DNA from 3 places in the Streptomyces sp. NPDC046977 genome. Region 1 is predicted to be linked to each of the others. Evidence: riboswitches for the same ligand, from Rfam matches in the RefSeq annotation. Region 1 holds a riboswitch; each other region holds the start of a gene.

Region 1 (7,507 bases):
GGGGAGCCGCGCCGCCGCCGGACCTTCGGCGGGGGTGGCCGATGCCGACGACGAGTCCCGCCGGCAGTGGGGATCGGCCACCTGGGGCAGGACGCTAAACCTGTGCGTCGCCGGGCGGCGGGGGAGTGTGCGGGACTGGTCCGATTCGGCCGCTACCTGTCGGCCGATGACCGCTGTTCGACGGGTGACCTGGTCGCTTGCGGTCCAGCCGTGACCGATGTGCCGGAAGGGACCCACCTCGGTGCCGGGTGCTGATACGGGCCTGGCTAGGGTCCTGAGCCATGGAAGCAACCATCGGCCTCGTCGTCGGCCTGCACATCATCGGCATCGCCGCCCTGCTCGGCGGCTTCCTCACCCAGATGAAGGCCATGGGCCGCGGCGAGGCGCGCTTCGTGCCGGGCATGCTGCACGGGGCACTCACCATGCTGGTGACCGGCGCCCTGCTGGTCGGCCTGAACCAGGCCGACGACCAGCCGGTGAACAACGTCAAGATCGGCCTGAAGCCGGCCGTACTGGTGGTCGTCCTCGGCCTGGTCTACGTCAGGCGCGACGACGAGAAGGTGTCGGCGGCGGCCTTCGGCACCGTGGGTGCGCTGACCACCGCCAACATCTTCATCGCGGTGCTCTGGACCTGAGCCCCTTTGCGGGGAGGCGGGGGGACTCAGGCCATCCGGGCGTAGCCGTAGATCGGCATCTCGGTGATGGGGGCGACCTTCACCACAGTGCCCGTGTGAGGCGCGTGGATCATTTCGCCGCCGCCGATGTAGAGGCCGACGTGGGTCACGTCCGAGTAGAAGAAGACCAGGTCGCCGGGTTGGAGCTGGTCCGCGGTGACGCGGGTGCCGAAGTCGACCTGGTCGTAGGTGGTGCGGGGGATGGAGACGCCCGCGGCGGCCCAGGCACCCTGGGTCAGGCCCGAGCAGTCGAAGGAGTTGGGGCCTGTGGCGCCGTACACGTACGGCTTGCCGAGCTGGGCGTGGGCGAAGGCGATCGCCTTCTCGGCCTTGGCGGCGTAGCTGCCCGAGGCCGTCGAGGACGAGGTGCCGCCCCCGGCGGACGAGGTGCCCGAGGCCGTCCCGGCCGCCTCCTGTGCCGCCTTCTCCTTCGCGGCGATGGCCTTGGCCGCGGCCGCGGCCTCCTCCTCCTTCTTCTTCTCCAGGGCGGCCAGCCGCGCCTTCTCCTGGGCGGTCAGGGTGTTGAGCAGCTGCTGCGCGGCGGCGAGCTTCTGCTTGACCGTCCTCTTCTCCGCGGCCAGCCGCGTCTGCGCCTCGGTGAGCTTCGCCAGACTCTGGACGGCCTCCGTGCGCTTCTGCGTGGTCGCCGCCTGCTGCGTGCGGAAGTCCTCCATCGCGTGTTCCTGGCGGTCGGACAGGCGGTTCATCAAGTGCGCCTGGTCCAGGAACTGCTGCGGGTCGGAGGTGAGCAGGAAGGTTGTCGTGCTGTCCAGGCCGCCGCCGCGGTACTGCGCCGAGGCGTACTCGCCGATCGTGCGGCGGGCGTCGTTGAGCGTCTGCGTCCTGCGGGCGACCTGGTCGAGCAGTTCGTCCGCGTGCGTGCGCTGCTTCTCGGTCTGCTCCTTGGCGCCGTTGTAGCGCTCGGTGGCCGCCTCGGCCTGGTGGTAGAGGGCGTCGACCTTGGCCTTGACCTCGGTGATGGACGGCTTGTCGGGGGAGGCGGGCGCCGCGCTGGCGCTTTCTCCGAAGAGGGTGACGGTCGCCAGTGCGGCGGTCGTCAGCCCCACGGCCGTGCGCGGGCCGGGGACGGTGAGCATGCGGGGGCGCGGCTTGCGGTGCGTCGCCAAGGCGGACGGCTCCTTCCGTGGACCGCCTACCGGGTTAGCTGTCGGGTTCGGGCTTCGGAAGGCCGCCCTACGGTCGTCCGGGCACGTGTGCGGTGTGCCCGTACGGACCGATTCACCCCAAAGTGGTGGGTCCCCGGCTCCGGCGGTTGCCGGACTCAGCGGAGGCGGCCGTGACGGCTCGGTCGCCGCCGTTCGGTGCGGACCGCCTGAGGGGGCACGGTAGTCAACTGGGGTGGCTCCTGGGAAGGCTGGTGTTCGAATTGTCCGCAATCATTTCGTGACCTTTACGCAGCCGGGCCGTTGTCCGGCTCCCCGGACGGGCCGGGAGGGGGTCCGGCGGCACCGCGGCGTGTGTCCCGCGGGCGACCGGCACCCGGAAGCGGCGCACCGCTGTCGGTCCCACCGCCTAGACTCGGGAGGCGATGAGCAGCCTCTTTGACGACAGCTTCCTGGCCGGCTTCGAACCGAGGGAGGAGCACCCGCCGCCGCCCCCCGAGGAGGAGGCCGAGGCGGTTCCGCACGACCTCTTCGAGGGACGGTTCGACGCGCCCGCCGACCGCGACGCGTACTACCGGGACGGCGCGCCGCGCCCCGCCGTCGACCCCGCCGCCCTGCTGGAAGGGCTCAACGAGCAGCAGCGCGCCGCCGTCGAGCACACCGGCTCCCCCCTGCTCATCGTCGCGGGCGCCGGCTCCGGCAAGACCCGGGTGCTCACCCACCGCATCGCCCACCTGCTGGGCGCCCGCCAGGTGCACCCCGGCCAGATCCTGGCGATCACCTTCACCAACAAGGCCGCCGGCGAGATGAAGGAGCGCGTCGAGCAACTCGTCGGCCCGCGCGCCAACGTGATGTGGGTCTCCACCTTCCACAGTGCCTGCGTCCGCATCCTGCGCCGGGAGTCCAAGAAGCTCGGCTTCACCTCCAGCTTCTCCATCTACGACGCGGCCGACTCCAAGCGCCTGATGGCCCTGGTCTGCCGCGACCTCGACCTGGACCCCAAGCAGTTCCCGCCGAAGTCCTTCAGCGCCAAGGTCTCCAACCTCAAGAACGAGCTCATCGACGAGGAGACCTTCGCCGGCCAGGCCGAGAACCCCTTCGAGAAGAAGCTCGCCGAGGCCTACGCGATCTACCAGTCGCGGCTGCGCGAGGCCAACGCCCTCGACTTCGACGACATCATCATGACCACGGTCAACCTGCTCCAGGCCTTCCCCGACGTCGCCGAGCACTACCGGCGCCGCTTCCGGCACGTCCTGGTCGACGAGTACCAGGACACCAACCACGCCCAGTACACGCTGGTGCGCGAACTGGTGGGAACGGCGAGCGGAGACGCGCAGGAGGGCGGCGAAGGGCCGGCGGAGCTGTGCGTGGTCGGTGACGCCGACCAGAGCATCTACGCCTTCCGCGGCGCCACCATCCGCAACATCCTCCAGTTCGAGGAGGACTACCCGCAGGCGCGCACGATCCTGCTGGAGCAGAACTACCGCTCCACCCAGAACATCCTGTCCGCCGCCAACGCCGTCATCGAGCGCAACGCCTCCCGCCGCCCGAAGAACCTGTGGACGGAGGCCGGCCAGGGCCCGGTCATCACCGGCTACGTCGCCGACCAGGAGCACGACGAGGCGCAGTTCATCGCCGACGAGATCGACCGGCTCACCGACGCCGGCGACGCCCGTCCCGGCGAGGTCGCGGTCTTCTACCGCACCAACGCGCAGTCCCGTGTCTTCGAAGAGGTCTTCATCCGCGTCGGCCTGCCGTACAAGGTCGTCGGCGGAGTCCGCTTCTACGAGCGCAAGGAGGTCCGGGACGTCCTGGCCTACCTGCGGGTGCTCGCCAACCCCGAGGACACCGTCCCGCTGCGCCGCATCCTCAACGTGCCCAAGCGCGGCATCGGCGAGCGCGCCGAGGCCATGATCGACGCCCTCGCCTCGCGCGAGCGGATCTCCTTCCCCGCGGCGCTGCGCCGCGTCGACGAGGCCTTCGGCATGGCCGCCCGCTCGGTCAACGCCGTCAAGCGCTTCAACGAGCTGCTGGAGGAACTGCGCACGATCGTGGAGTCCGGCGCCGGACCCGCCACCGTCCTGGAGGCGGTGCTGGAGCGCACGGGCTACCTGGCCGAGCTCCAGGCCTCCACCGACCCGCAGGACGAGACCCGCGTCGAGAACCTCCAGGAACTCGCGGCGGTGGCCCTGGAGTTCGAGCAGGAGCGCACCGAGGAGGAGCCCGGCACGCTCGCCGAGTTCCTGGAACGCGTCGCGCTGGTCGCCGACTCCGACCAGATCCCCGACGACGAGGAGGGCGGCGGTGTCATAACGCTGATGACCCTCCACACCGCCAAGGGCCTGGAGTTCCCGGTGGTCTTCCTGACCGGCATGGAGGACGGGGTCTTCCCGCACATGCGCGCGCTCGGCCAGACCAAGGAACTGGAGGAGGAGCGCCGCCTCGCCTACGTCGGCATCACCCGGGCGCGGCAGCGGCTGTACGTCACGCGGGCGAGCATGCGCAGCGCATGGGGCCAGCCGTCGTACAACCCGCCCTCCCGCTTCCTGGAGGAGATCCCCGAGCCGCTCATCGAGTGGCGGCGCACGGGATCCTCCCCGGCGCCGTCCGCCTCGGTGTCGGCGGCGGCCTCGGTGCTGTCGCGCTCCTCGTCCAGGAGCGGCCCCTCCGGCTTCGCCACCCGGCGCACCCAGGACCGGCCGGTCGTCGCTCTGGCGGTCGGGGACCGGGTCAACCACGACACGTTCGGGCTGGGCACGGTCGTCTCGGTCGACGGCAGCGGTGACAAGGCCAAGGCCACCATCGACTTCGGCGACGAGCGGCCGAAGGTGCTGCTGCTGCGCTACGCGCCGGTGGAGAAGCTCTGACGGGACGCGCGCCGCGTGCGGCCGGTGAGGGAGCCGCACGGGCCGCCGCGTCGCTGGTGGCTCAGCGCGGGTCGAGACCGTGCCTGAGCAGCCACGGCAGCGGGTCGATCGCCGAACCGCCCGCGGGACGTACTTCGAAGTGCAGGTGCGGGCCGGTGGAGTTGCCCGAATTGCCGGAGTAGGCGATGACCTCGCCGGCCTTGACGCTGCCCCAGCGGATCTTGGTGCTGCTCAGATGGCAGTACCAGGTCTCCGTGCCGTCCGGCGCCGTCACTATGGCCATGTTGCCGTAAGCGCTGTTCCACTGCGTGCGGACAGTGCCGTCGGTCGCGGCCATCACGGGGGTGCCGTAACTGACCGGGAAGTCGATGCCCGTGTGGACCGACATCCAGTTGACGCCCGCCTGACCGAAGTAGGCGCTCAGACCGTGCTCGCTCACCGGGAGCAGGAACTTCGGGCGCAGCGCCTCCTTGCGGGCCGCCTCCTCCGCCTTCTTCTTCCGCTCCGCCGCCTGGCGCTCCTTGATGTCCAGGCGCTCCTGGGTGCGGCTGGCACGGGAGGCGAAGTCGTCGACGTCCCGGTTCACCCCGGCAAGCTGCTGGTCGAGCTTGGTCGTGGGGGTCTTGGCGGCGTCGACCACGCCGTCCGCCTGCGTCGTGGTGGTGTCGCCCTCCTCGGTGTTGACGGTTACGGCGGCGGCGCAGGCCGCGACGCCCATGACGGCGACCGAGGGGACGGCGACGGTCAGCAGCGCCGAACGCCGGGCGGGGCGGCGGCGCCGGCTGCCGGCGCGCGGGCGGGGCAGGACGGCCGCGCCGTCCGGGTCCGCGTCGTCGGCGCCGTCCTCCGGCTCGTCGCCGAGCGGGTCCTCGCCGTGGAGGTCGTGGGCCGCTGCTTCGTGCTCGTACGCGTAGCCGCCCTCGGCGTCGGCCCAGTCCTCGGCGGCGGCGCCGTGCGCGGCGTCGTACTCCTCCGGCTCGCGGGCGTGCGGCACATGGGCATGGGGCTCGACGGGCTCGTGCGGGAGGGCCGGCTCCGGCTCGTGGTACTCGTACACCGGGGCGTGCTCGTACGCCGTGGCCGTGTAGTCGTACGTCCCGGCCGCGGGCTGCGTGTACCAGGTGCCCGTGGCCGCCGCGGCGGGGTCGCCGTACCCGGTGGTGGCGTCCTGGGGCTGCTGCCAGTAGGCGGCCGCGGTGGTGTCCCACGAACCGGTGGCGTGCGTGCCGGTGTCGTACGCGGGGTAGCCCTGGCACGAGCCGAACAGCGGGTCGTCATCCGCGTGGACAGCGCCTGCGGACTGGTACGAGGCGCCGGAATAGCCCTCGTGCCCGTAGGCGTTGTACTCGGGGGCGTACCCCGACGGGTGACGAGCGTTCACCGCTTCTCTTTCGCCTCGGCAGCAGGAGAATTAGCGGCGACTGTATCCCCCTGCGGCCGACGGCGACAATCTTCGGCAGGATTACGGCATCGTCCATGCCTTGTGTTCGATGGCCTTTCGATGCTTATGGGGGCAGGACCGTCACGCGGCGTCGACGGCGCCGGACGCCAGTTCCTCCCCGAGCAGCGCCTGCCGGATCCCTGCCGCGATGGCCGCGTGCACCGGCATGGTCAGATGACCGACGCCCGCGACGTGCACATTGCGGGCGATGAGATCGGGATGGTCCAGGCGGGCCGCCTCGACCGGGCTCATCATCTCGTCCCAGTCGCTCCAGAACGCCACGAAACGGGTACGGCAGCCCGCCGCCGGTTCGGCCAGTTCCTCTATCAGGTCGGAGTTGGGCCGCATCTGCCGGACGATGGGGTGCGGGTTGAGCAGCGGCGCGGCACGGGTGCCGGAGTGCGGCGTGCCGAGGGTGATCACGGTGCGGACCCGGCTGTCGCCGCCCAGGCGCTGCGCGTAGTAGCGCGCGATGAGTCCGCCGAGGCTGTGGCCCACGATGTCCACCTGGCTGTGGCCGGTCTGCTCGCAGATCTGCTCCACGTGACGGCCGAGCAGCGCGGCGGCGGTGCGGATGTCGCAGGTCAAGGGGGAGTAGTTCACCGCCTGCACATGCGGCCAGCCGTGCCGGCGCAGCGACCGGCGGAGCATGGCGAACACCGAACGGTTGTCCACGAAGCCGTGCAGCAGCAGCACCGGCGGGTGGCTGCGGCCGGCCGTGGGGATGCGCGTCGGTTCCTCCGGCTCGCCGGCCGGGAGCTCCGGCCCGCGTTCCTGGAAGATGCCGGTCGGGTACAGGAAAACGTGACCGGTCAGGATGGCGATCTCGATCGCCGCGGCTCGTACGTAGGCCGCCTGACGCACCAGGCGGTCTCCGACACCGAAAGACAGGACGCCCATGGCCTACCTCCCGTGCGGCACACGGAGACGGCTCTGTCCCCCGTGCGCCGAGAACGCGAAAGCCCGCGTCGCCTCACTGACCGAGGCGACCACGGGCCGAACGCGTTTCTAACGTGAACGTGTCCCAATGGGTAATTTCCCCCTCGAGGGCCTTCGCGAAACTGTCCGGTCGGGGGATGCTGGCGATAACGTTCGTTCACAGAAGTGCCCGCTGAGCGCAGCAATCGTGTTGGAGGCAGTGATGGGAGTGTCCGGTCCGATCCGGGTCGTGGTGGCCAAGCCGGGACTCGACGGCCACGACCGCGGGGCCAAGGTCATCGCCCGCGCGCTGCGCGACGCCGGTATGGAGGTCATCTACACCGGCCTGCACCAGACGCCCGAACAGATCGTCGACACCGCGATCCAGGAGGACGCCGACGCGATCGGGCTGTCGATCCTGTCCGGCGCCCACATGACGCTGTTCGCCAAGGTGCTGGAGCTGCTCAAGGAGCGCGACGCGAG
Region 2 (7,507 bases), on a different contig from region 1:
GGCGCCCCCGTCAACGCCGCCTCGATGCTCGCCGTGCTGAGCCTGGGTGCCGCGGGCGGCGACGAGATCGTCCTGGCCTCCGACGCCGAGGGCGCCGACGCCGCGCTCGACAGCCTGGCGAAGCTGGTGTCCGAGGGCCTGGAAGAGCTTCCCGAGACCGTCTGACGCGGTCGCCCGGCACGCCGGGACCGGTGCCGCGACATCCGGCCGGATGTCGCGGCACCGGCTTTTCCGGCCACCTGTCGAATTCGGTGCCGCACGCCGCAGAAACCATCAGCCACCGCACGCCGGTCAGAATTCGGCCCGATTGTCCCCGGCGTATACGGCAGCGCTGTTAAAACCAATGACCCGGCGTGTGTCCGGCATGTTTCCCTTTCCTCACCGAAGGGTCGCGCCACGGCCCGTGCGCTCCGGGCGGCGCAACCGGTGCACCGTCGCGGCGCGCTCCACATGGCCGGCCATCGCCGCGCGGGCGCGCTCCGCGTCACCCCGGGCGACGGCGTCCACGACGGATGCGTGCTCCTCCCACGACTCCGCCGCGCGGCCCGGTGAGTCCACCGCGTACACCCAGGCGATCTTGCGCCGCAGCTGCGTCAGCAGCGTCACCAGGGTGGGGCTGCCGGAAGCCTGCGCCAGCGTCTCGTGGAACCAGCCGTCGAGCGGCGGCAGGTCGGACAACTGCCCCTGCACGGACCGCTCCTGGCCGAGCCGCACCAGCCCGCGCAACACCTTGACGTGCGCCTCCGTACGCCGCTCGGCGGCGCGCGCGGCGCCCAGCGGCTCCAGCAGGCCGCGGATCTCCAGGAGGTCCGCCGCCTCCTGGTCGGTGGGCTCGGCCACGGACGCCCCCGCGTGCCGGCGGGTGCGGACGAAGCCCTCGGACTCCAGGGTGCGCAGCGCCTCGCGGACCGGCACCCGCGACACCCCGTAGCGCTTGGCGAGCTGCTCCTCGGTCAGCCGGCTGCCCGGCGCGAAGTGCCCGCCGACGATGTCGTCACGAATCGCCGCGCACACCGCCTGGGCGGAAATACGGCGCCCCGCGCCGCCCGTCCCGTTCACGTCCGGTCCCACATCGCCGGTTTCCTTTCCCCGCGTGCCGGCGGCTGCCGCTCAATTCCACGTGACGCAGGTGCCGGCGCTTTCCTGGCGACCCTATTCCAGCACGTGGCCGAATCCGCTGGCAGCCCCGAATTCATGGAGCGTTTTTGGACACACCTCCGCGCGCGCCGAAGGCCCCGGCCTGGGGGAGCCGGGGCCTTCGGGGTGGGGGGAGGGAGAGGGACTGGTGGACCGGGAGGTCAGAAAGCGGTCATAAGCGGTCAGAAGAGGACGCCGTGGGAGCGCAGGTACGCCACCGGGTCGACATCGGAGCCGTACGCCGGGGTGGTCCGGGCCTCGAAGTGCAGGTGCGGGCCGGTCACGTTGCCCGTGGCGCCCGACAGGCCGATCCGCGTGCCGGCGGACACCGCCTGGCCGACCGAGACGGCGATCGAGGACAGGTGGCCGTACTGGGTGTACATGCCGTCCGCGTGCCGGATCACGACGTTGTTGCCGTACGAACCGCCCCAGCCGGCCTCGACAACCGTGCCGGCACCGGCGGCGTGCACCGGCGTGCCGATGGCCGCCTGGAAGTCCACGCCCGTGTGGTAACCGGAGGACCACAGGCTGCTGGTCGCGTGGTACGGGGTGCCGATGGCGCCGTGGACCGGCAGCATCCAGGAGGTCAGCGAGGTACGGACGCGGGAGCGCGAGGCGTGCGCCGCGCCGTCGCGGGCCGTGGCCTTCGCCTTTGCTTCCTTCGCCTCCTTCGCTTCCTTTGCTGCCTTCGCGGTGGCCTCGGCCTTCTTGGCCGCCCGCACCTTCGTCACGTGCGCGACGTGTGCCGCGTGCTGCTTTGCGGCCTTCTTCGCCGCGGAGACCGCCGCCTTGCGCTGCGCGTCGGCCTGCTCGGCGAGGTGGTCCGCCAGGTCGCCGCTGACGGCGGCGCACTTGGCGAACGCGGAACGCTGGGTGTCCGCGGCCTGCGCGGAGGCGGTGAGCGTACCGGCGGTGACGGCGGTGAACGCGGCGGCGCAAGCGACGGTGGTACGTATGGTGAACGCCATGGGCAGGCGGGGATCCTTTCCTTCCTTCTCGCCTACCGGGTTAGCTGACGGGTTCGGAGCAGGAAGGTCTCCTACGGGCACCCCGGTGAGGGCAGGCCCGATTCACCCCAGGGGACGACTCATATGGGTCCCCGGCTCCCCAGGCTCACGCCCGACGGGGACTCGGCGATCGTTGCTCCGGTGCCGCGGGAGGCGGCTGATTCCGCCGGACAACCCGAGGACGCTAACCGTGCCCTTACGGTCGTTCCAAAAAAATCCGGGCTTTTGTGCGGGATGCCACACCGACCCCCAACCGTCACCAACCGTTCCCCGAACGGCAAAACCCCAGTTCCTGCCGGGTGCATCGGCGCCCCGCGCGGGTGCCGGCCACCGCCTGGCACCACGCCCGCCGGGGCACGTGACCGGAGTCACTTGCCGGGTCCGCCGAAGGACCGGCCGGCACTCGGCGCCCTGCGCAGGGTCCCCGCGTGACCACGACATCAGGCGCGACGTCGCCCGCGGCCCGCGCCGCCGAGGACTTCCTGCGCTCCTTCCACGACCGGAACCCCGGCTTCCAGTCGGCGGGGGTCGAGAAGGCACTCACCCGTGACGGGCGCACCAGCCACGCGGTTCTCGCCGCACACGTTCCCGGCGCGCGGCGCGTCCTCGACCTGGGCCGCGCGGACGGCGCGCTGCTGGAGCTGCTCGCGGGCCAGGGAGCCGGGGTCCTCGCCGGCATCGACCTGTCGGAGGGAGAGCTGGCCCTCGCCCGCCGGCGGCCCTCGCTGGCGGACGCCGACCTGCGGCAGGGACGCGCCCAGGAGCTGCCCTTCGCCGACAACTCCTTCGACGCCGTGGTGTCGCACATGGCGCTCATGCTCATGTCCGACCCCGAACAGGTCACGGCGGAGGCGGCGCGGGTGCTCGCCCCGGGCGGCACGCCGGCCCTCGCTGTCGGCGGAGGAGCCGTCCCCGGTGAGGGAGCGGATCTCTTCCTGACGCCGGCCGTGCCGTACTTCCGGGCGGCTCCGCCCGAGCGGGGCCTGCCACGGCTCGGTGACCGCAGGACGCGCGGGCGGGAGGGGCTGGACGCGCTGCTCAGTCCGCTCGGGTTCACCGCGCTGTCCTGGCGGACCGTGGTCATCGGCATGGACGGCACCCCCTCGGAGGTCTGGTCCGCCCTCACCTCCACGTACTACGACATGGAGGTCCTGGACGAGGAGCGGACCGCGGACCTGCGTGCCGCGTTCCTCGACCGCGCCGCGGCCCTGACCGGCTCCGACGGGCAGCTCCCGTGCGGCATGCGGGTCAACGTGGCGGCGGCCCGGTGGGAGCCCTGAGCCCGTGTGCGCCGCGACCCCGGGCGCCGCTGGGGCGTCCGGGGCCGCGGGGCGGGCGGCGTGGCGTGGCGTCAGGCGCCCGTGACGACCGTCACGGGGCCGATGCCGAGGTCGCGGACCGGGTCGGCGATCACCGAGGCGTCACCGACCAGGACGACCACGAGGCGGTCCAGCGGGAACGCGGCGACGGCCGCGGCCGTGGCCTCGACCGTGCCGGTGGCCGCCAGGCGCTCGTACAGCCGCGCCTGGAAGTCGTCGGGCAGCGACTGCTCGACCTGGTCGGCGAAGGTGCCGGCGACGGCCGAGGCCGTCTCGTAGCGCAGCGGGGCGACGCCCACGAGGTTCTGGACGGCGACGTCCCGCTCGTCGTCGGTGAGCCCCTCCGCCGCCAGGGTGCGCAGCACCTGCCAGGTGTCGGCGAGCGCCGGCGCGGTGACGTCGGTCGCCACGGAGCCGCTGATGCCGAGCAGCGAGATACCGGTACCCTCCGGCGTGGAGAGCAGGACCTGGCCGAAGGCGCGGACGCCGTAGGTGTAGCCCTTCTCCTCGCGCAGCACGCGGTCCAGGCGCGAGGTCAGCGTGCCGCCGAGGCAGTACGTGCCGAGCACCTGGGCCGGCCAGACCGGGTCGTGGCGGTCCGCGCCCGCGCGCCCGATGAGCACCTGGGTCTGGACGGAGCCGGGGCGGTCGACGACGATCACGCGGGCGGTGTCGTCCGCGGTGATCGACGGCAGCGCGCGGCGCTCGGCGGGCTTGCCGCTCCACTCCCCCAGGGTGCTGCCGAGCAGCGCGTCGAGGTCGATGCCCGTGAGGTCGCCGACCACGACCGCGGTCGCGGTGGACGGCCGTACGTGCGCGTCATAGAAGGCGCGGACGGCCGGCGCGTCGATCCGCGAGACGGTCTCCTCCGAGCCCTGACGCGGCCGGGAGCACCGCAGTTCGGCGGGGAAGAGCTCCTTGGACAGCGCCATGGCGGCGCGCCGCGCGGGGTTGGCGAGCTCGTGGGGGATCTCGTCGAGGCGGTTGCCCACCAGGCGCTCGATCTCGCTCTCCGGGAACGCCGGGGCACGCAGCGCGTCGGCGATCAGGCCCAGCGCCTTGTCCAGGCGCGAGGCGGGGACCTCCAGCGAGACCCGCACGCCGGGGTGGTCCGCGTGCGCGTCGAGGGTGGCGCCGCAGCGCTCCATCTCGGCCGCGAACTCCTCGGCGGTGAGCTTGTCCGTGCCCTCGGACAGGGCGCGGGCCATGATCGTGGCGACGCCGTCCAGGCCCTCGGGCTCGGCGTCGAGCGGCGCCGCGAGCAGCACCTCCACGGCGACGACCTTCTGGCCGGGGCGGTGGCTGCGCAGCACGGTCAGCCCGTTGGGCAGCTGGGAGCGGTCCGGGGCCGGGAAGTCCCAGGGCTTGGGGTCGCCCGGCCGGGGCTGCGGGTGGAACGTCATGGTGCTCTGGACGTCGGTCACTGGTCCGCGCCCTCCTCGTCCTGGTCGGAGTCCTCGCCGGGGGCCGCCGCGGAGCCCGTGGGCTCGTACACGAGCACGGCGCGGTTGTCGGGCCGCAGCGTCGCCGCGGCGATGGCACGCACCTCGTCGGCGGTGACCTCCAGGACCCGCTTGACCGCGGTCAGCGCCAGCTGCGGGTCGCCGAACAGCACGCTGTAGCGGCACAGTTCGTCGGCGCGGCCGCCGACCGTGGCGAGCCGGTCCAGCCACTCGCGCTCCAGCTGGGCCTGGGCCCTTTCCATCTCCTCCGGCGTCGGCCCCTCTTCGGCGAAGCGGGCCAGCTCCTCGTCCACGGCGGCCTCGATCGCGGGCACCTCGACACCGCTGGACGTCTTGACGTCCAGCCAGCCGAGCGACGGCGCGCCGGACAGCCGCAGCAGGCCGAAGCCGGCCGCGACCGCGCTGCGGTCCCGGCGGACCAGCCGGTTGTGCAGCCGGGAGGACTCCCCGCCGCCCAGGATCGTGAGCGCCAGGTCGGCGGCGTCGGCCTCGCGGGTGCCGTCCTTCGGCAGCCGGTACGCGGCCATGAGGGCGCGGGAGGGGACGTCCTCCTCGACGACCTCGCGGAGCTGCCCGCCGATCACCCCAGGGAGTGAACCGTCGCGCGGCGCCGGCTTGCCGTCGTGGGACGCGATGGTGCCGAAGTACTTCTCGGCCCAGGCCAGCGTCTGCTCCGGGTCGATGTCGCCGACCACCGCGAGCACGGCGTTGTTCGGGGCGTAGTACGTCCGGAAGAAGGCGCGCGCGTCCTCCAGGGAGGCGGCGTCCAGGTCGGCCATCGAGCCGATGGGCGTGTGGTGGTACGGGTGCCCGTCCGGGTACGCCATGCCGGTCAGCCGCTCGAACGCGGTGCCGTAGGGCACGTTGTCGTAGCGCTGGCGACGCTCGTTCTTCACCACGTCGCGCTGGTTGTCCAGGCTCTCCTGGTCCAGCGCGGACAGCAGGCTGCCCATGCGGTCGGCCTCGAGCCACAGGGCCAGTTCCAACTGGTGGGCCGGCATGGTCTCGAAGTAGTTGGTCCGCTCGAAGCTCGTGGTGCCGTTGAGCGAGCCGCCGGCGGCCTGGACCAGCTCGAAGTGGCCGTTGCCCTTGACGTTCGCCGATCCCTGGAACATCAAGTGCTCGAAGAGGTGGGCGAGTCCGGTACGGCCCTTCACCTCGTGACGGGAACCGACGTCGTACCAGAGGCAGACCGCGGCGACCGGGGTGAGGTGGTCCTCGGAGAGCACCACACGCAGGCCGTTGGCCAGGCGGTGCTCGGTCGCGGTGAGGCCGCCGGATTCTGCCTCCGGCGTGGCCGTGTGACCCATGGGCAAGCTGTCCTTCCCGTCGCGTACTCGTTGTTTCGTGCGTAGACCTGCCACTCTAGGCAGCGGACAAACAGCCTGCGAAGTTCCCGTCACCGGCGCGCAGGAGCCGGGGGGTGGTCGGGGCTGTCGGTGGGGCGGTCCACAATGGTCCGCGTCAGTCACGTGTCCACACCCGATGAGGTCCAGCCGAAGGAGCAGCGCCCTGATGGCCCGCCGCACCACGAAGACCCCGCCGCCGGACGATTTCGAGGAGCGGATCCTCGACATCGACGTCGTCGACGAGATGCAGGGGTCCTTCCTCGAGTACGCCTACTCGGTCATCTACTCGCGCGCGCTCCCCGACGCCCGCGACGGGCTCAAGCCGGTGCACCGCCGGATCGTGTACCAGATGAACGAGATGGGGCTGCGTCCCGAACGCGGCTTCGTGAAGTGCGCCCGTGTCGTCGGCGAGGTGATGGGCAAGCTCCATCCGCACGGCGACGCCTCGATCTACGACGCCCTGGTGCGCATGGCGCAGCCGTTCTCCATGCGGGTGCCGCTGGTCGACGGCCACGGCAACTTCGGTTCGCTCGGCAACGACGACCCGCCGGCCGCCATGCGCTACACCGAGTGCCGCACGGCCCCGGCCGCGATGCTCATGGTCGAGTCGATCGACGAGGACACGGTCGACTTCGCGCCGAACTACGACGGGCAGGAGCAGGAGCCCGTCGCCCTGCCTGCCGCGTATCCGAACCTGCTGGTCAACGGGGCCTCGGGCATCGCGGTCGGCATGGCGACCAACATGCCGCCGCACAACCTGGGCGAGGTCGTCTCCGCCGCCCGGCACCTGATCCGCTACCCGAACGCGGACCTCGAGACGCTGATGCGCCACGTGCCGGGCCCCGACCTGCCCACCGGCGGCCGCATCGTCGGCATGGACGGCATCCGGGACGCGTACGAGAGCGGGCGCGGCACCTTCAAGATCCGCGCGACGGTCTCGGTCGAGGAGGTCACCGCCCGCCGCAAGGGCCTGGTGGTGACCGAGCTGCCGTTCACCGTCGGCCCGGAGAAGGTCATCTCCAAGATCAAGGACCTGGTCGGCTCCAAGCGCCTCCAGGGCGTCGCCGACGTCAAGGACCTCACCGACCGCGAGCACGGACTGCGCCTGGTCATCGAGGTCAAGAACGGCTTCCACCCCGAGGCCGTCCTGGAGCAGCTGTACAAGCTCACGCCGATGGAGGAGTCCTTCGGCATCAACAACGTGGCCCTGGTCGACGGCCAGCCGCTCACGC
Region 3 (7,507 bases), on a different contig from region 1:
TCATGGCGCAGCTGATCCACCTGGAGGCCGCCGCCCCGGAGCAGGACATCTCGCTCTACATCAACTCCCCCGGCGGGTCGCTCACCGCGATGACCGCGATCTACGACACCATGCAGTTCGTCAGCTGCGACGTCTCGACCGTGTGCGTCGGCCAGGCCGCTTCGGCCGCGGCCGTGCTGCTGGCGGCCGGGACGCCGGGCAAGCGGCTGGCGACTCCCCGTTCACGTGTACTGATCCATCAGCCCTCCTTCGCGGAGGTCGTCCAGGGCACCACCGCCGACCTCGAGATCCAGGCCAGGGAACTGCTGCGCAGCCGCGACCAGTTGGAGGAACTGCTGGTACGGCACACCGGCCGGGACCCGGAGCGGATCCGGGCCGACATCGAGCGCGACACCGTCTTCGACGCCCCGTCCGCGCTCGCGTACGGACTGGTGGACCGGCTCACCGTCAGCCGCAAGGGCGACGGCGGGACCGGCCCGCGCGCCGTGCGGTGACCGGCCGTGGTGCCCGAACTGCCGCCGCTGCCCGCGCTCACCCGTGCCGAGGGTGAGCTCATCGACACCTATCTGGAGGTCGTGGATCTGCTGGGGAGGATCAATCCCGCCCGCGTCAGGGACACCTATGGCGCGCTGCGGGCCGCCCAGGCCCTGGCGGGGCGCGCGGCGGAACTGCGCGACGCGCTGACCACGATGCATCTGCGGGGGGAGCACGAGCTGCACACCACGACGATCGGGCGCGCCCTGCGCGTGCTCGACGGGGAGCGCAGAACGCGCCTGGTCACCCTGCCTCCCTCGCAGCGTGACTGATGGCCCGTCACCTTGAGTGGCGCTCAGATCCGCCTCTTGCGCGGCCCGTCGGGCCCCGCCGCCGGCGCGACACGAACTCACACCGAATGGACTCGCCCGATCGTTGTACGTGGCGTCGACACACGATCGGTCCCGACTTGCGCGCCTCGGCCGCACACATCCGGAATTTGCCGCTCCATCGCAGGTGTTCGACTGGTTTCGAGTCGTCAGGTGAGGCTTCCGAGCCCGGAGTCCACCCGAATAGGTGAGTCGTGAAGAGACTCACATTCGACCGGATGAGTTATGTCCTGACCGGTTCTGTGAGTGACCATCCCTTCGACGACAAGCCCCCGTCATCCGGCGGGGCGGTCCGCGCGGACGCCGAGTCCTGCCGCCGTCGCGGACGCCAGGTCGACACCGAACGCAACGGCAGGAGCGGAGGACCCGAGTACGACGGGACCGGCCCACGGGCCGATTCCTTGGGGTGAAGCCGCGTCAGCGGCCGGGCATCTTCGCCTGCCCGAACCCGACAGGTCATCCTTCGCAGGCGGACGACGAAGGGTTTGCGCATGATCGCGCCATCAGCCATGTCCGCGGTTCTCACCCGGTTCGGGGCGGTCTCCGCCCTCACGGCGGCCGCCGTCGCCGGTCCCGCGGTCCTGCCGGACATGGCCCAGCACGCCGACGCCGCCACGATCCGGGCGGAGGCACTGAAGGTCGCGGCCTCGAAGAAGGGCGCTCCGTACCGGTACGGTGCCACCGGCCCGCGCAGCTTCGACTGCTCGGGCCTGACGCTCTACTCGTTCAAGAAGGTGGGCAGGAAACTGCCCCGCACCGCCGCGGCGCAGTACAACAGCACACGGCACCTGCACAGTTCCGACCGCACCCGCGGGGACCTGGTGTTCTTCCACTACGGGAGCAGCATCTACCACGTCGGGATATACGCGGGCCACGGGAGAATCTGGCACTCCCCCAAGCCGGGCGGCCGTGTGCGCCTGGAGAAGATCTGGACCCGCAGCGTCTGGTACGGCCGTGTGAGGTGACCGCCCGCCGCGGGGCCCGGGCGCGCCCGCCCAGGGGTCCCGCGGCTCCCTCGGCCACCGCTGGGTGGGGGGAAGGTGACGACAGGTCGTAGCGTTGCGCCCATGACGTTGCCGCGCCTGCTCGCCGACGCCGCCCGGGGCGTCTTCCCGCCCGCCGACGGGTCGGTGACGATCGTGCCCCAGCCCTCGGCACGCGACGCGGGCGTCATCGCCTTCACGGCGCACAGCGTGGTCTTCGCCGACACCGACCCCGCTCGGATCCGGTCGCTGCTGCCGCCCGGTGACCTGTCGGCGCCGCTCAACCCGCCGTTCCTGACGGCGCTGTGCGGGCTGCTGGGGCGCCGGGTGAACAACATCGACCTGCTGGCGACGGCCACCGCCCTGCCCGGTCCGCCGCCCGGCCCCCCGCTCGCGCTGCGGGAGACGGCCGCCCGCGAGCACCCCCGTGCCGCGCGGGCGCTGTCGCACCGGGACGAGGTGCGGGTCTGGACGGTGCCCGGCGGCACCGTCCTCATCGGGCGCGGGGTGGCCGGTCGCTGGGAGATGGCCGTCGAGGTCGAGCCCGCGGCGCGCGGCACCGGTCTCGGCCGCCGCCTGGCCCTGGAGGCGCGCCGGCTGGTCCCGGACGGCGGGACGCTGTGGGCCCAGATCGCGCCGGGCAACGCGGCGAGCGTACGGGCGCTGCTGGCGGCCGGCTTCACCCCCGTCGGCGCGGAGGTGCTGCTCGTACCCGGCCACGGCTGACCGGCGGGCGGCCCCGTCGCGCGTTCACTCCACGGGGGCGGGCGCCGCCACCCACGGCAGGGTGATCCAGACGGTCTTGCCGCCCTCGACGGTGGGGGTGACATGGAGCCGGCCCCCGGCCTCGGCGGTGAGATGCCGGATGATCACCATGCCGCGGCCGTTGTCCTGCTGGACGGCGGCCGGCAGCCGCTGGGGCCAGCGCGGATGGCTGTCGGTGACCCCGATCCGCAACTGCTCGTCGCGGTCGAGCCGGATGTCGAGGGTGAAGGTAGGCGACTGGCCGAGGGTGTGCAGGACGGCGTTGGTCGCGAGTTCGGAGACGATGAGCCGGACGGCGTCGGCGGGCGACGAGTCCTCCGTCATCCCCCACTCCACCAGCAGGTCGCACACGTATCGACGGGCCGCGGGTACCGAGGCAGGGTCGCTCGGCAGGGTGACGGATACTTCCTGATGGTCTGCCATGGCGACGCTGTCCCTTTCCCGCCGTGACCGGGACTCCGGCACGCGCCTGTCCGGGCCGCACGCCCGGGCCGCCGGGAGCCCGTACTTCCCATACGGTGCCCACCGGCTTCCACGCGCCAGAGTGCCACCTATCGTGCCGTCAAACCGGTGCCACCACAGCTATATGCATATATCTGTCGCCCAAAGCGGTGAACTCTGCTACGAGAGAACGTATTTGCGCGGCAGACTTCGCCCGGGGACCGGCGGAGCATGCCGGGAACCAGGAGGTACACAGTCATGCAGCAGGTGCCGGCGGTCCGCCGCCGCAAGATCGGCTCCGAATTGCGCCGTCTCAGGGACACGGCCGGCCTGACGAGCGGAGAGGTCGCCCTCCGCGTGGGCTGGCACCAGTCCAAGGTGAGCCGCATCGAGACCGGCCGCAGCGGTGTGCGACCGGAGGACGTGACCGCACTGCTGGACGCGTACGACGTCCGCGACCAGCGGCTGCGCGACATGCTGGCGGCGCTGGCCGGGGGCGAAGGCGCCCGGCGCGGCTGGTGGCACGAGTACCGCGAGGAACTCCCGGACACCTACCGGGACTTCATCTCCCTGGAGACCGACGCCTGCCGCGCCCGCACGCTGGAGACCACCGTGGTGCCGGGACTGCTGCAGACCCCCGACTACGCCCGCGAGCTGACCCGTTCGGTGCTGCCCCACCTGGGCCCGCGGCAGATCGCGACGCTGGTGGACGTGCGCATCGCGCGGCAGGCGGTGCTGCGCGCCTCACCGCCACTGGAGCTGTGGGCGGTGCTCGACGAGGCGGTGCTGCGGCGCCGGGTGGGGGGACCGGAGGTGATGGCGGCGCAATTGAGCCATCTTGTGGAGCTCGGTTCCCTGCCCCATGTGCATCTGCAGGTGCTGCCTTTCTCGGCCGGTGGTCATATCGGCGTCACGGGGCCTTTCGTCATCTTCTCGTTTCCGCGCATTGCTGATCTGGATGTTGTCGTTCTCGACCAGTTGACGAGTAGTCTCTATCTGGATCAGGAAGAGGACATCAGGGCGTACGGTGCCGCTTTCAACCGACTGCGCTCCCACGCCCTGTCGAGCGAACAGTCGCTGACCTTCATCAGCGGCATCGGCAAAGGCGCGTAAGGAGGCACACCCCCATGTCCAGCGCACTGCCTCAGTACGTTTCCTCCAGTGCGTCCCTGTTCGGAATGAATTGGCGACGCAGCAGCTACAGCACGGCGGCGAACAACTGCGTCGAGACGGCCCTCGTCCCCTCGGGGCCGCTCTCGGGACAGCTCGCCGTACGCGACTCCAAGGATGTGCGCGGCCCGGCCCTGCTCTTCACCCCCACCGAGTGGAACGCGTTCCTGGACGCCGTGCGCACGGGAACCCTGACCGGGCGCCCCTGAGCTCAGCGGCGTGGCGGCGCCGTACGGACGATCGTCCCGACGGCGTCGCCGATCTCCCGGTCCGTCAGGTCGGCGCGCGCGGTCAGCCGCAGACGGGAGATCCCGTCCGGCACCGACGGGGGCCGGAAGCACCCCACGGCGAGCCCCGCCTCCCGGCAGTCCGCGGCCCACTGGACGGCCGCCTCCGGCGAGGGCGCCCGCACCGACACCACGCACGCGTCCGGCGCGGTGGCCTCCAGGCCCGCGGCGGCAAGCCTCTTGTGCAGTTCCCGGGCCACCTCACGCGCCCGCGCGGCGCGGTCCGGCTCCCGGCGCAGCAGCCGCAGCGCCCCCAGCGCGGCACCCGTGGCCGCCGGCGCCAGACCGGTGTCGAAGATGAACGTCCGCGCCGCGTTGACCAGATGCCCGATGACCCGGGCCGGGCCGAGCACCACGCCGCCCTGACTGCCCAGCGACTTGGACAAGGTGGCCGTGCACACCAGCCCCGGCGCCCCGGCGAGCCCGGCGGCCGCCGCCGCCCCCCGCCCGCCGTCACCGAGGACGCCGAGCCCGTGCGCGTCGTCGACCAGCAGGGCCGCTCCCGCCTCCGCGCAGGCCGCGGCCAGTTCGCCGAGCGGGGCCGCGTCGCCGTCGACAGAGAAGACGGAGTCGGTGACGGTCACGGCGGGCCCGTCGTGCCCGGACAGCGCCTTGCGCACGGCGGCGGGGTCGGCGTGGGGGACGACCTCGGTGGTGGCCCGGGAGAGCCGGCAGCCGTCGATGAGTGAGGCGTGGTTGCCCGCGTCGGAGACGATCAGGGTGCCCGGCTCACTGGTCAGCGCGGTGACCGCGGCGAGGTTGGCCGCGTACCCCGAGGCCAGCACCAGGGCCGCCTCGAAGCCGCAGAAGGCGGCGAGTTCGGCCTCCAGCTCGGCGTGCAGCTCGGTGCTGCCGGTCACCAGCCGTGAGCCGGTGGACCCGGCGCCCCAGCGCAGGCAGGCGTCGGCACCCGCACGGGTGACCTCCGAGTGCCGGGCCAGGCCCAGGTAGTCGTTGGAGGCGAGGTCGAGCAGCGGCGACCGGGCCGGCCGGGGCCGCAGGGTGCGCACCAGCCCTGCCGCGCCGCGCCGTTCGGCGTGCGCGTCGATCCAGTCGAACGGGTCGCGGGCCATGGTCGTCCCCGGGGTCGGTGTGAGATGTCTCCAGCACCGTAGTCTGCCCTGCCGGTTCGCACGGTGTGGTGATCCACACACCCTGCGCGAACGGTCTTGTGGGGTGCCTCATTGGCCGATGGTCGCCGCGTGCGTCAGGATCGCGGCATGGATCTGCTCAATGGGTTGGTGGAGAAGGGGCTGCGCCGCGAGCTGCCCACGCGCGAGGAGGCCCTCGCCGTGCTGGCCGGCTCCGACGACGAACTGCTCGACGTGGTGGCCGCGGCCGGCAAGGTGCGCCGCGCCTGGTTCGGCCGCCGCGTGAAGCTGAACTACCTGGTGAATCTCAAGTCGGGGCTGTGCCCCGAGGACTGCTCGTACTGCTCGCAGCGGCTGGGTTCCGAGGCCGGCGTGCTCAAGTACACCTGGCTGAAGCCCGAGGAGGCGGCGGCCGCCGCGGCGGCGGGGGTCGCCGGCGGCGCCAAGCGCGTGTGCCTGGTGGCCAGCGGACGCGGGCCCACCGACCGCGACGTGGACCGGGTCTCGAAGACCATCGAGGCCATCAAGGGTGAGAACGAGGGCGTGGAGGTCTGCGCCTGCCTCGGCCTGCTCTCCGAGGGACAGGCCGGCCGGCTGCGCGGCGCGGGCGCCGACGCGTACAACCACAACCTGAACACCTCCGAGTCGGTATACGGCGACATCACCACCACGCACACCTATGCCGACCGCGTCGACACGGTGCAGCAGGCCCAGGCGGCGGGACTGTCCGCCTGCTCCGGCCTGATCGCGGGCATGGGCGAGAGCGACGAGGACCTGGTCGACGTCGTGTTCGCGCTGCGGGAGCTGGACCCGGACTCGGTGCCCGTCAACTTCCTCATCCCCTTCGAGGGCACGCCGCTGGCCAAGGAGTGGAACCTCACCCCGCAGCGCTGCCTGCGCATCCTGGCGATGGTGCGCTTCGTCTGCCCCGACGTGGAGGTCCGTATCGCCGGAGGCCGCGAGGTGCACCTGCGCACCATGCAGCCGCTGGCGCTGCACCTGGCCAACTCGATCTTCCTGGGCGACTACCTCACCAGCGAGGGCCAGGCCGGCCAGGCCGATCTCGACATGATCGCGGACGCCGGCTTCGAGGTGGAGGGCGCCGGTACGGTCACCCTTCCCGGTCACCGCGCCGATGCCGCCGACGCGGTGGCGGCCGCCGGATGCGGCTCGCACGGCTCCGCGCAGGGCGGCTGCGGCTCGCACGGCACGGCGGACGGCGGCGGCTGCGGGCCCTGCGGCGGCCACGCGGGGAGTGTCCCGCTTCCGGCGGGTGCCGCGCGCACCGACCTGGTGGCGGTCCGCCGCCGCGGCACCGGAACGGACCTGCCGCCCAATGCCTGAACCGCTCACCGCCGGCGAGCTCCTGGCACTGGACCGGGAGCACGTCTGGCATCCGTACGGGCCGATGCCGGGCCGTCAGGAACCGCTCGTCGTCGCGTCCGCGGCCGGGGTCCGGCTGCGGCTGGCCGAACCGGTCGAGGGCGTGACCGAGCTCGTGGACGGCATGTCCTCCTGGTGGTCGGCGATCCACGGGTACAACCACCCGGTGCTCAACGAGGCGGCACGCGGCCAGCTGGACCGTATGAGCCACGTCATGTTCGGCGGGCTCACGCACGAGCCCGCCGTCCGGCTCGCCGCCCGTCTGGTGGAGATCACCCCGGAGCCGTTGCGGCATGTCTTCCTGGCCGACTCCGGCTCGGTGTCGGTGGAGGTCGCCGTCAAGATGTGCCTGCAGTACTGGCGCTCCCTCGGGCGGCCCGCCAAGCAGCGCCTGATGACCTGGCGCGGCGGCTACCACGGCGACACCTGGCAGCCCATGTCCGTGTGCGACCCCGAGGGCGGCATGCACGGGCTGTGGTCGGGGGTGCTGCCCCGCCAGGTCTTCGCCGACGCCCCGCCGGCCG

The links. A riboswitch is a leader RNA that binds a small molecule or an ion and turns the genes downstream of it on or off. The one in region 1 is predicted to bind cyclic di-AMP.
Region 2: linked by a shared signal. The riboswitch ahead of ABZ883_RS13980 (M23 family metallopeptidase) and the one ahead of ABZ883_RS06180 (NlpC/P60 family protein) in region 1 are both predicted to bind cyclic di-AMP.
Region 3: linked by a shared signal. The riboswitch ahead of ABZ883_RS35930 (C40 family peptidase) and the one ahead of ABZ883_RS06180 (NlpC/P60 family protein) in region 1 are both predicted to bind cyclic di-AMP.

What each region holds. Positions count from the first base shown of each region.
Region 1 covers NZ_JBEYWO010000003.1:238,872-246,378, reverse strand. The annotation lists gene ABZ883_RS06185 (hypothetical protein) at 282-635, shown strand; gene ABZ883_RS06180 (NlpC/P60 family protein) at 662-1,801, opposite strand; cyclic di-AMP (ydaO/yuaA leader) riboswitch at 1,809-1,972, opposite strand; gene pcrA (DNA helicase PcrA) at 2,224-4,665, shown strand; gene ABZ883_RS06170 (M23 family metallopeptidase) at 4,727-6,046, opposite strand; gene ABZ883_RS06165 (alpha/beta fold hydrolase) at 6,188-7,006, opposite strand; gene ABZ883_RS06160 (cobalamin B12-binding domain-containing protein) at 7,248-7,507, shown strand, end outside.
Region 2 covers NZ_JBEYWO010000007.1:320,358-327,864, forward strand. The annotation lists gene ABZ883_RS13970 (HPr family phosphocarrier protein) at 1-165, shown strand, start outside; gene ABZ883_RS13975 (GntR family transcriptional regulator) at 379-1,071, opposite strand; gene ABZ883_RS13980 (M23 family metallopeptidase) at 1,320-2,105, opposite strand; cyclic di-AMP (ydaO/yuaA leader) riboswitch at 2,120-2,283, opposite strand; gene ABZ883_RS13985 (methyltransferase domain-containing protein) at 2,573-3,424, shown strand; gene ABZ883_RS13990 (pitrilysin family protein) at 3,496-4,866, opposite strand; gene ABZ883_RS13995 (pitrilysin family protein) at 4,884-6,236, opposite strand; gene ABZ883_RS14000 (DNA topoisomerase IV subunit A) at 6,442-7,507, shown strand, end outside.
Region 3 covers NZ_JBEYWO010000034.1:50,823-58,329, reverse strand. The annotation lists gene ABZ883_RS35940 (ATP-dependent Clp protease proteolytic subunit) at 1-494, shown strand, start outside; gene ABZ883_RS35935 (hypothetical protein) at 501-806, shown strand; cyclic di-AMP (ydaO/yuaA leader) riboswitch at 1,191-1,350, shown strand; gene ABZ883_RS35930 (C40 family peptidase) at 1,355-1,828, shown strand; gene ABZ883_RS35925 (GNAT family N-acetyltransferase) at 1,931-2,572, shown strand; gene ABZ883_RS35920 (ATP-binding protein) at 2,597-3,034, opposite strand; gene ABZ883_RS35915 (helix-turn-helix transcriptional regulator) at 3,311-4,165, shown strand; gene ABZ883_RS35910 (DUF397 domain-containing protein) at 4,180-4,431, shown strand; gene ABZ883_RS35905 (8-amino-7-oxononanoate synthase) at 4,434-5,582, opposite strand; gene bioB (biotin synthase BioB) at 5,730-6,944, shown strand; gene ABZ883_RS35895 (adenosylmethionine--8-amino-7-oxononanoate transaminase) at 6,937-7,507, shown strand, end outside.